Regions from separate parts of the Paraburkholderia sp. RAU2J genome, predicted to be linked through region 1. Evidence: riboswitches for the same ligand, from Rfam matches in the RefSeq annotation. Region 1 holds a riboswitch; the other holds the start of a gene.
What was found. A riboswitch is a leader RNA that binds a small molecule or an ion and turns the genes downstream of it on or off. The one in region 1 is predicted to bind cobalamin.
Positions count from the first base shown of each region.

Region 2: another riboswitch for cobalamin. It lies ahead of cobW (cobalamin biosynthesis protein CobW); the one in region 1 lies ahead of B0G69_RS19985 (CbtB-domain containing protein).

Region 1 covers NZ_RBXG01000002.1:567,505-572,825, reverse strand. Annotated here, with positions in the region: rRNA gene B0G69_RS19995 (16S ribosomal RNA) at 1-216, opposite strand, end outside; gene B0G69_RS19990 (CbtA family protein) at 917-1,657, opposite strand; gene B0G69_RS19985 (CbtB-domain containing protein) at 1,669-1,890, opposite strand; cobalamin riboswitch at 1,931-2,069, opposite strand; gene B0G69_RS19980 (histidine phosphatase family protein) at 2,133-2,759, shown strand; gene B0G69_RS19975 (hypothetical protein) at 2,802-3,242, opposite strand; gene B0G69_RS19970 (ATPase domain-containing protein) at 3,492-5,009, shown strand; gene B0G69_RS19965 (ATP-binding protein) at 5,014-5,321, shown strand, end outside.
Region 2 covers NZ_RBXG01000002.1:1,621,775-1,627,095, forward strand. Annotated here, with positions in the region: gene B0G69_RS24770 (type I secretion system permease/ATPase) at 1-1,006, opposite strand, end outside; gene B0G69_RS24775 (TolC family outer membrane protein) at 1,017-2,417, opposite strand; cobalamin riboswitch at 3,079-3,359, shown strand; gene cobW (cobalamin biosynthesis protein CobW) at 3,568-4,662, shown strand; gene cobN (cobaltochelatase subunit CobN) at 4,669-5,321, shown strand, end outside.

The DNA of each region.
Region 1 (5,321 bases):
CGCGAGGTCCCGAAAGATCCCCCGCTTTCCTCCGCAGAGCGTATGCGGTATTAATCCGGCTTTCGCCGGGCTATCCCCCACTCCAGGACACGTTCCGATGTATTACTCACCCGTTCGCCACTCGCCACCAGACCGAAGTCCGTGCTGCCGTCCGACTTGCATGTGTAAGGCATGCCGCCAGCGTTCAATCTGAGCCAGGATCAAACTCTTCAGTTCAAACCTGTTACTGTTTTTCGGTCTCTTTCGAAACCGGTCGCTCACTCAACGTACTGACGAAGCGTCCGACCATCTCCCGATGGCCAAACCTTCCTTTCATTACTGTGTGAGACTTGATACTTCCGCTTTTACGGCAGACTCCGCAGAATCCACCGTCGCGTCCCGCATCAAGCGCCCACACTTATCGGCTGTTAATTTTTAAAGATCATTCGCTCAGAAGCTCTGCTTTCTTCGCGTCCGTCATCTAACGGGAGGCGAATTATGCGATGCGGCCCGCACCCCGTCAACCCCTTCGATGCAATTATTTTCGAAAAGTTGAGAAGCGCAGAAAAGAAGGACTTTGAAGATGGCGACAAGTTAGTTAGTCGTCCGATTTAATATGACGCATCGAGCAAAGCCAGCGAGCGACTAATAGAGAGTGCGGATACTAGATGGGATGGAGCGGGAGCGGACGTGTCCGTCGCACGGTCGGATATTCCTCCTACCAGACAGGGAGTCGCGCAGAGTCCGATGAACTCGCTTTGCGGCCACGCATCTATACAGGAGACCAGAGCCGTCCCGCGAAACTTGTCCACAGAAAAAGTGCGCAAGCCTGTGGATAACCTTCCCACAACCGCGCCAAGTCCTTGATGTAAAGCCTTTCTCGCGCGTTGCGCGCCGGGCGCGGCCATCTTCGTGGTCACGCCCGTCTCGGCCAAGGTCAAGCCGACCTGGTTACCGCGCCCCCATTCACGCGCATAAAAGCGCCGCGCTCGACCAGCGCGCCGAACAGCAGTCCGATCGTCGTCCACATGATCACCTGCATGCCAATCGCCGCGACGCGGAACTTCCACAGCAGCACGGCAGGGAAAGCCGCCGGCACTTCGTTGATGACCGGCATCGACAGTTGCACCGCTGCGATGATCGCAACGAACACCAGTCCCGCGACAATCGAGCCGTTCCATGCGCCGAGCTTCATCACCGCGCGCCGCCGGACTTTCAGCGAGAACACCATCGCCGTCAGCGAGATTGCGATCATCAGGAAGAACAGCCCCGTGCGCATGCCGATCGTCTCGGGGTCGCCGACTGACGGCGGATTCGCCGGGTACTTGATGTTCGGCACGATCACCAGTGCAATGAACGCGCCCAGCGCGAGCCATGCAGATAACGCGCGCGCGCTCATCGCGCCCACTCGTCCATACGCGTAGGCGAACACCAGCGAGAACAGGCCGCCGAACGCCGCCCCATACGTCACCACGCCCGTCAGCAAGCCCAGGCCCGCTTGCGTGTCGCGGCTCACGAGTTCGGGTTCAGGCGCATCGCCATGCGCAGCCTCGGCCTTTTCTTCGAACGAAATCGCCTGATCGACCTGCGGCTCGCCGACCATTCCGGCGAAGCCGAACGTGAGCAGTCCCGCGGCGATGCCTGCGAGCATCCCGCGCACCAACAATTTACCAACCATGTCCGACTCCGTTAGTGGCAAGGAAAGCCAAGCAGATGGCGGCCGTCGTGCACGAATTCATGCACGTACATGCCGGGCACCAGCGACGTGGCGCCCTGTTCCGCACCGACGAAGTAAAGCGCGAGCAATAGCAACAAGCCGCCGAACACGACCCACGGCAGCAACTCGCGCAGCGGAATCGGCGTGGGTTGGGCGACGGGTTGGGAAGCGGAATCGAAAACAGCTTCGGTCATGAGGACATCTCCTGGGGTAGCGCGCCCCGAAAGTCGATTGCAGAGGGATGGTGCGAAGCTCAGGTCTGGCTTTCGGCTAGTGGTGCCGATTACAGTGGCGCGACCGCGCCGGGCTCTCACCGGCTTCCGTGCTTCGCAGCCCCGTTATTCTACGCGCTAAACTTCGGCCTTCGTGAACGTCGGAGGCCGCACGATGCGGGCCGGCGTTGCGTGTCGGCACGGCATCGAGGGAAACGAACGGAATGGACATGCGACTGTTACTGCTGAGCCCCGCATCGACCGCCGCGCAACGCGCAGGCCGCTTTCCCGCCGACGATCCGCTGGACGCGCGCGGCCTCGCCGAAGTCAAAGCCCATGCGGCACGTTTGCGTGCTGCGCTTTCCGGCGACGCGGCCACCTTTGTCAGCCCGGCCACTTGTGCACGCGAGACGGCGTCGGCGCTGGGCCTCGCCGCGACCGTCGACGCCGCGCTGGCGGATATCAACTATGGCAACTGGCAGGGAAGGCGCCTTGCCGATCTCGCCATCGAAGCGCCGCAAGAGCTGGCCGCATGGACGCTTGACCCCTACGCCGCGCCACCCGGCGGCGAATCGTTCAGTCAGCTAGTCACGCGAATGGGACAGTGGCTCGACGCGCTCGGCACGCCGGATGAAACTGGCGGCGGAACAACCAATGGAAAGACGAGCGCCGCATCGACCCGCGCACACACGGTCGTCGCCGTGACACACGCGCCGCTGCTGCGGGCCGCGATCGTATATGCGATTGGGGCATCGCCCACGGTGTTTCCGCGCATCGAGATTACGCCGCTCTCGATGGTCGAGTTGCGGTATTCGCAGCGTGGCTGGACATGGCGGCCGGCCTCGCTCTAGCCGCATCCAGTCGTAACCGCCAGCCGTCCGAGCGCCGCTCCCTCACTGTCCCGACACAACCAGACGCAAACTGTTCGCCCCCGCCGGCGTCAGCGTGATATCGGTCCGCCTGCCCTTCGCGCCCAGATAAAAGTGCTGGCGCCCCGGCGAATTCTGATCATGCGTCGCGTCCGGCAAACAGGATGCGATATCCGCCGCCACGGCTTGCAGCGCGTCCAGCTTCGAGGCGGCATCGCCATGCGGCGTCCACGTGCATTGGAAACTGCGATGACTCGCGGAACATTGCGCGTCGTCGCCATAGGGTTGCGCAACGCCTTTGCCGTCTTCCGGCGTCAACGACGCAAGACCGTCGGGCGCGGCCGACACGATCCGTTTGAGCGTGGCGCACGGGCTGGGCGTATCGTCGGCATAGGCGGCACCCGGCAATAACGCGCCGAGCGATGCAGCGGCATAGACAGCGGCAAGCAATCGGAAGTGGTTCATATCGGCGGCAGTCTGTTGAAAAGAGGCCTGGCGGACGGCATTGACGCATTCCCAGCCTGAGTTCAACGCGGCAGCACGCTCCGTGCCCATTGGCGGGTCACGCGTCATGCGCGCCGCCCGCGTATATCCCTCCCGCGTACATCCCTCCCGCGCAGCAACCCGCTCTCCGCACCAATGGCACACAACTTGCGTGCCCGCCGTACCGGCCCAGAGAATTCCGCCACCCAAACCGACGCACACCGCTACGCCATGTCAAACAAAATTGCCGCCGACACCCCGGCCCGCCTTTCCAGCGGTATCGAAGGAATCGACAACATTCTGGGGGGAGGTCTCACACCCAACCGTATGTATCTCGTGGAAGGCGAACCGGGTACAGGTAAAACCACCTTGGCCTTGCAATTCCTACTCAAGGGCGCCGAGGAAGGCCAGACCGGCCTGTACATCACGCTCTCCGAAACCCGCGCCGAGCTGGTCTCGGTCGGCGAAAGCCACGGCTGGGACGTCAGCCGCTTCTCGATCCTCGAGTTGCTCTCCGACGAAGGCCTCGACCCGCAATACGAGCAGACCGTGCTGCACCCAGCGGAAGTCGAGCTAGGCGAAACCGTGCGCAACGTGATCGAGCAGGTCGAAGAACTCAAACCCGCGCGCATCGTGCTCGACAGTCTCTCCGAACTGCGTCTGCTTTCGCAAAACCCGCTGCGCTACCGCCGGCAGATTCTCGCGCTCAAACGTTATTTCGCGACCCGTGAATGCACGGTGCTGCTGCTCGACGACAATTCGTCGGATGCCGGCAACGTGCAACTGCACAGCATTGCGCACGGCGTGATCACGCTCGACAACCTCGCGCACGACTACGGCGGCAACCGGCGCCGCGCGCGCGTCGCGAAGATGCGCGGCATCAAGTTCCGCGAGGGCTTTCACGACTTCACGCTCGACACGGGCGGGATCCACGTCTATCCGCGCCTCGTCGCGGCCGAGCATCACGCCGAGTTCGACCCCGAACCGGTCAGCACCGGCACGGCCGGTCTCGATGCGCTGCTCGGCGGCGGGCTGATTCCCGGCACCAATGCGCTGATGATCGGCCCGTCGGGAGTCGGCAAGACCACCACCGTGGTGTCGTGCCTGATCGCCGCGCTCGAGCGCGGCGAGCGCTGCGTCTACTACGTGTTCGACGAAACGTTGACCACGCTGACGATCCGCTGCGCGACGCTCGGCATGCAGCTCTCGCCGCACGTCAAGAGCGGCCTGCTGACGCTGCGCCAGATAGATCCGGCGGAAATCTCGCCGGGCGAATTCGCGAGCGACGTGCGCAACGCGGTCGAACAAAGGGGCGTGCGCTATGTCGCGATCGACAGCCTGAACGCGTATCTCCAGGCGATGCCCGGCGAGCGCTACCTGCTATTGCAAATGCACGAACTGCTCGGCTACCTGAACCAGCAAGGCATTATCACGATGCTGGTGTTGGGGCAGCACGGCATCATCGGCGAAGTGCAGAACGATGTCGACATCAGCTATCTCAGCGACGTCGTCGTGCTGTTCCGCTACTTCGAACACCACGGCGAAGTGCTGACGGCCGTGACCGCCGTGAAGAGCCGCGCGAACGCGCACGAACGCTCGATCCGCCAGTTCCGGCTCGGCAGGGATGGCGTGGAAGTGGGCGAAGCGCTGCGCGACTTCGAGGGCGTGCTCTCGGGCTTGCCGTCCTATCGCGGCAGCACCGCTCTCCTCGGCGCGCCGGATCGCGTCATCGACACGTCGGGGCGGTAAGGTCATGGAGCAACGCGTCCTCATCCTGGCGCCGTTCGGCCGCGACGCCGAGGTGATCGCCGAAGTCCTGCACAAGGACGAGCGCGTGTGCGTGCGATGCCGCGACGCCAACGCGCTCACCACCGCGCTCGACGCCGGCGCGGGCGCCGCGCTGATCGCCGAGGAAGCGCTCGCCGGTGGCCATGCGTCGCGCCTGTTCGCATGGCTCGAAAGACAGCCGACGTGGTCCGACTTCCCGTTCATCCTGCTCGCCGCGTCGCGCGTCGGGCATCGCTCCGCGCGCGGGCTGGAAGTGCTCGAACGGCTCGGCAA
Region 2 (5,321 bases), 1.1 Mb from region 1:
TGCGCCCACGCGGATCACCCACGCCGCGACTATTGAACGTTAGCGACTCGACCGTGAGCCGTCCCTGAGGTCGCGGCAATTCAACTGGTCGCGTTACGGGTGGGCGACGATAGAGCGCGTCGAGCCGCTTCCAGCTCTGACGCACCTCAATAAACTGCTTCCAGCTCCCAAGCATCTGCTCGACTGGCGCGAGCGCCTTGCCTAACAGGATGGTGGTGGCGAGCATGACGCCGCCCGTCGCAATCTGGTTAATGACGAGCCATGCACCGGCCGCCATCATCACGACCTGAATCGCCTGACGTAGCGTCTTGCTGATGTTCCGGCTAAGGGCTGAAGTGTCGGCCGCTTGCGCCTGCGCGTCGAGATCGATGCGCCGACGCGACGACCACGCATCGAGCACGGCCGTATTCATGCCGAGCGCCGTCACGATTTCCGCGTTACGGTTGATCTGTGTGTATAGCTGGTCTGTCTCGCGCTGATGTGCGGTGTAGGCGCGCACGCTGTTTTTCGTCAGCCGGTCATTGAGTAGCGCCACGCTCACAAGCAGCACCGCGCTCGCAATCGCAATCAGGCCAAGCGACCAGTGAAACAGGAACATGAGAACGAGATAAACGACAAGCCACGGCATATCCAGAAACGCGGTGATCCCTGATCCGGAGAGGAAGGCCCGCAATGCAGCGACGTCCTGCGCCGTTGCAATGTCGGGCGATTGAACGCGCCGCGCATGCGCTTCGATTCGCGCGGCCAGTGAGAGCCGGTCAAGGCGGTCAGCAAGCTGCCGGCCGAGGTCGCTCAACAGGCGACTGCGCACCACATCGACGGCCAGCATCATCAGCAATGCGATGACCATGAAAGCCATCAGCATGGCGAGTGTTTCCAGACTTCGGTTTGGCAACACGCGGTCATAGACCTGCAAGAGGTACAACGTGGGGGCGAGAACCAGCAGATTGCTGGCAACACCAAACAGCGCGGCAAACCACGCGTGTCGCTTGATTGCATGAAACATGAAGGTCTTTTTATTTGTTTGGCTGCTCGGGTTGCCCGTCGCTGCTGCCGACGAGTTGCGCGAGCGTCGTGCCGTCGAGCTGGGCCACGCTTGCCTTGAGATGGAGAAATTGCATCAGTGTGTCGTAGCGCGCTTTTGAAAGATCGCGCCGGGTGCTGAACAGTTTGTCCTCGGCATTCAGGACATCTGCATTGATCCGCACACCCACCTTGAAGCCCTTGCGATTCGAACGCAGGGCGGTCTCAGCCGACCGCTGCGCGGTGCGAAGCGCGGAAACCTGCGCCAGTCCATCACGCACACCAAAGAACGCCTGTTGCGCATCCAGCGCAGCCGAACGGCGCGCGTCTTCAAGATCGTGGTCTGCCTTGTCGCGCAGTGCGAGCGCCTCGCGCTTTCTGCTCGTCGTGGAGAATCCGTCGAACAGGGGAATGCTGATCTGAATTCCCACTTCGCCGGACGTTGCCCGGTTCGCGCCGGTATTGAAGTTTGTCTGTCCGTTGATGAATGCCGCGTTACCGTGACTGACATTGCCGACAATCGATATGCTCGGCATGAATCCCGCATTGACCTTCGAGATTTCGCGTCGTGCAATCTCAAGGGCGATCTGCTGCTGTCTGACGTCCAGCCCTGACGTTTCGGCATCCGACACCCAGTTTTCGATTGGCTGAGATATGGAAAGCGATAACGCCGCATCGTCATTGAGTGGGTCCAGGCCATCGACAGGATGCCCCACTATCTTTTGCAGGGCGGCGTATCGGGTCGCGAGGTCGCCTTGTGCATGTGCAAGGTCAGCCACGGCAGCGTCCGCGGCTGCCTGTCCTTCATCAAGGTCAACGACGGTGGCAGCGCCTAGCGAGAATGTTCGTTGTGTGAGCGCCAGTTGTTCAGCGACTGAACGCTGATGCTCCTGGGCCAGCAGGAAAGTGTCCTTAGCGCCCAGCGCGTCGAAGTATGCCTGCGACACACGAAGTGTCGCATCCTGTTTTGCACTTGCGAAGGCGAGGCCGGACGCCATCACGGATAGCCTGCTTTGCTGATAGATTTGCCAGTCGTCCCACTTGAAAACAGACTGGTTCAGCGACAGCGTTGACCCGACCGTCGAATAGCCGGCCGCAGGCTGGCCGGGAACATTGACGGTGTTCCTGAATGTGGATTCCGTAAAGGAAAGATGAGGCAGTAGCGCGCCGCGCGCCTCGGGTTCCTTTTCAAGTCCTGCCCGATAGGCCGCTTCGGCGCTCGCAAGTTTGGCGTCGTTGGAGAATGCGTCGTCAGCCAGTTGCAGCAGGCCTGCCGCATACGTTGGCACGCCGCCAGACAGTAGCGTGAGGAGGCCGAGCAAAAGCGCACGGTTTTTCGACAGACGCGCGGTCTGTCTGGCCAGACGACGTCGTGGACAATTCCTGTTGAGCATCACAGGCTCACGGCGTCGCTGATTTGATTCGTTGGCATTCGCTAAATTTCCTCCTGGACAATGGATCCAAGAGGCTACTGCTGCGTCCCCTTTTTGGAAGTCGGACGAATCTGAAATGTAAATGCCGATGTTGTCGAAGCCGAGAAGAGTCCGGGAGTTGTCTTGCGTCCGGTAATTGTGAAACCGGAAAATCGTCCGCCGTCCCTCAACTGGCCTCGCCGGGCAGACGATGACGAGTGATGTACTTTCCCGCTGGGAATCCGGCCCGCTGTGACGTTCGCGCGTGTCTGGTGACCCAGCTTCATAACCGCCGCCAATGGCAAGTGGTCTTTACGAATTCCCCCAGACGGCCGGGGTTCTTTCCGCAAACATCCCGCAACTTCCCCACTCGCTCCCCACGGCAATGTAGTCGCCCCGCAGGGCTCCAGCGCATCTGGCTGGAACCCTTGCCTGACAAGGCTTCCAAGGGATAGGGGTTTTCACGTAAATGCCCGTTGCGGGGACAGCACAGGTTGAGCACATGACGCGCTGCCTGTTTCCCGTTTAACTGCACACGCGAACGCATGTGCGGGCACCAAACGCGCGCATACGACAGCACATGGCACCCCGTCCGATAAGCGCTTGCGGCCGGCGTTTCCTTGACGGCGCGGAGCCGCCGGCCTACACTCGCACGCACTTTGGTGCTCGTGTGCGCGCTCGTGCGCATGCAGTTAAACGGGAAACAGGGTGCCCGCCTGCATTGGACCGGGTCAACCTGTGCTGCCCCCGCAACGGTAAGCGAAAAGTGGCGTCGACTGGATTGACCGACGCTGCGGAGCCGGCTTCGATGTCCACGCGCAAGGCCGCGTCGGCATATCACCACTGGGCGAGAAATCACTCGTCCGGGAAGGGGAAGCGGCGCTTTCGCCAGCCCGGATACCGGCCAGAATACGCAGGATGCCCGTCGCGGGGATGCGACGGCGCGTTATTGACCTCACACCCGCTTTCTGTTTACCGTTGTCGCGGCGACGCCGCCGTTCGTCCCCGTGTGTTGTGATCGAGCCGGCTTTGGCAGCGCGTGCGCCTCGTGCGTGTCCGCTCGGCCGGCCCATGCAGACAGACGCGCGAACGTACCGGCGGCCCCGTGCAACGCCTACGGATGGACCACACGATGCAAACTCAAATGCGCAAGATCCCCGTCACCATCGTCACGGGTTTTCTCGGCAGCGGCAAGACCACGCTGCTGCGGCATATTCTTCAGCATGCGGGCGGCAAGCGCATTGCGGTGATCGTCAACGAGTTCGGCGAGCTCGGCATCGACGGCGAAATCCTCAAAGGCTGCGGCGTCGGTTGCGATGAAAACGGCGTCGAAACCGAAGGGCAACTGTATGAACTCGCGAACGGCTGCCTGTGCTGCACCGTGCAGGAAGAGTTCTTTCCCGTGATGGAAAAGCTCGTCGAGCGCCGCGAGCAGATCGATCACGTGCTGATCGAAACCTCCGGTCTCGCGTTGCCCAAGCCGCTGGTGCAGGCGTTCAACTGGCCGCAGATCAGGAACAGCTTCACCGTCGATGCGGTCGTCACGGTCGTCGACGGCCCGGCTGCCGCCAGCGGCCAGTTCGCCGACAATCCCGTGGCCGTCGACGCGCAGCGCAAGGCCGATCCGAATCTCGATCACGAGTCGCCGCTGCACGAACTGTTCGAAGATCAACTCTCGTCGGCCGACCTCGTGATCCTGAACAAGACGGACCTGCTCGACGACGCGCAGCAAGGCGCGCTCGAAGCGGTGATCCGCGAAGAGATTGCGCCGCAGGTGAAGATCGTGCGCGCGCAAATGGGCCAGCTCGATCTGCATACGCTGCTGGGTCTCGAAGCGGCATCGGAAGAAACGATCCACTTGCGCCACGATCATCACGGTTCCGCCGAGGATGCCGATCACCACCATGACGAATTCGATTCGGTGGTGGTGCAGGCGAGCGCGCCGTCGCGCGAAGCGGTGATCGCCGCGCTGCAAGCGCTCGTCGAAGCGAACACGATTTACCGCGTGAAAGGCTTCGCCGCATTGCCGGGCGCACGGATGCGTCTCGTGATCCAGGGGGTGGGCCGGCGCTTCGACAGCTATTTCGATCGACGCTGGCAGCCCGGCGAAGGGACGCAAAGCCGCTTCGTGCTGATCGGCGAAGATCTCGACCAGACCGCGTTGCAACGCGCGTTCGACGCGGCGCTCGGCGTCGTGTCGTCGAGCGCCGCGGCCAGCGAGGCGTAAGCACTCATGCATCTGCTGCGCACGACGCCGGGCGGTTTCGTCGACGATACGCAGGGCGTGATCCGTATCGATCAGCAGCCCGCCGACATCGTCGTGCTCAGTTCCGCCGACACCACGCTGTCGCTGCTCGCGAGTGTGTTTCCGCGGCTGGGCGAGGGCTTCCCCAGCGTGCGGCTCGCGAACGTCACGTATCTGCGGCAACCGGCCTCGGTCGATTTCTATCTCGAGGATGTGCTGCAGCACGCGCGCGTGGTGGTGGTCGATCACCTGGGCGGCGAAGCGTATTGGCCGTACGGCATCGAGCAGGTGGTCGCGCTGGCGGAGCGCAAACAGCAGACGCTCGCGATGTTTTCCGGCGACTTGCAGGAAGATCCGAACCTGCTCGCGCGCAGCACCGCCGACGCCGATCTGTGTCATCAGCTCTGGCGCTATCTGCGTGAAGGCGGGCCGCAAAACGCCGAGGCGTTTTTGCGCTGCATCGCGCACCGCGCGTTCGGCTGGGGGCGCGAGCCTGCGCCGCCGCGCGCGTTGCCGGCCGCCGCGCTCTATCATCCGCGGCACGACGTGCCGAGCGTCGCCGACTGGCAGGCGCGCTGGCAAGCCGGCGCGCCGATCGCGGCGATCCTGTTCTACAAGGCGCATCTGCAGGCGGCCAACAC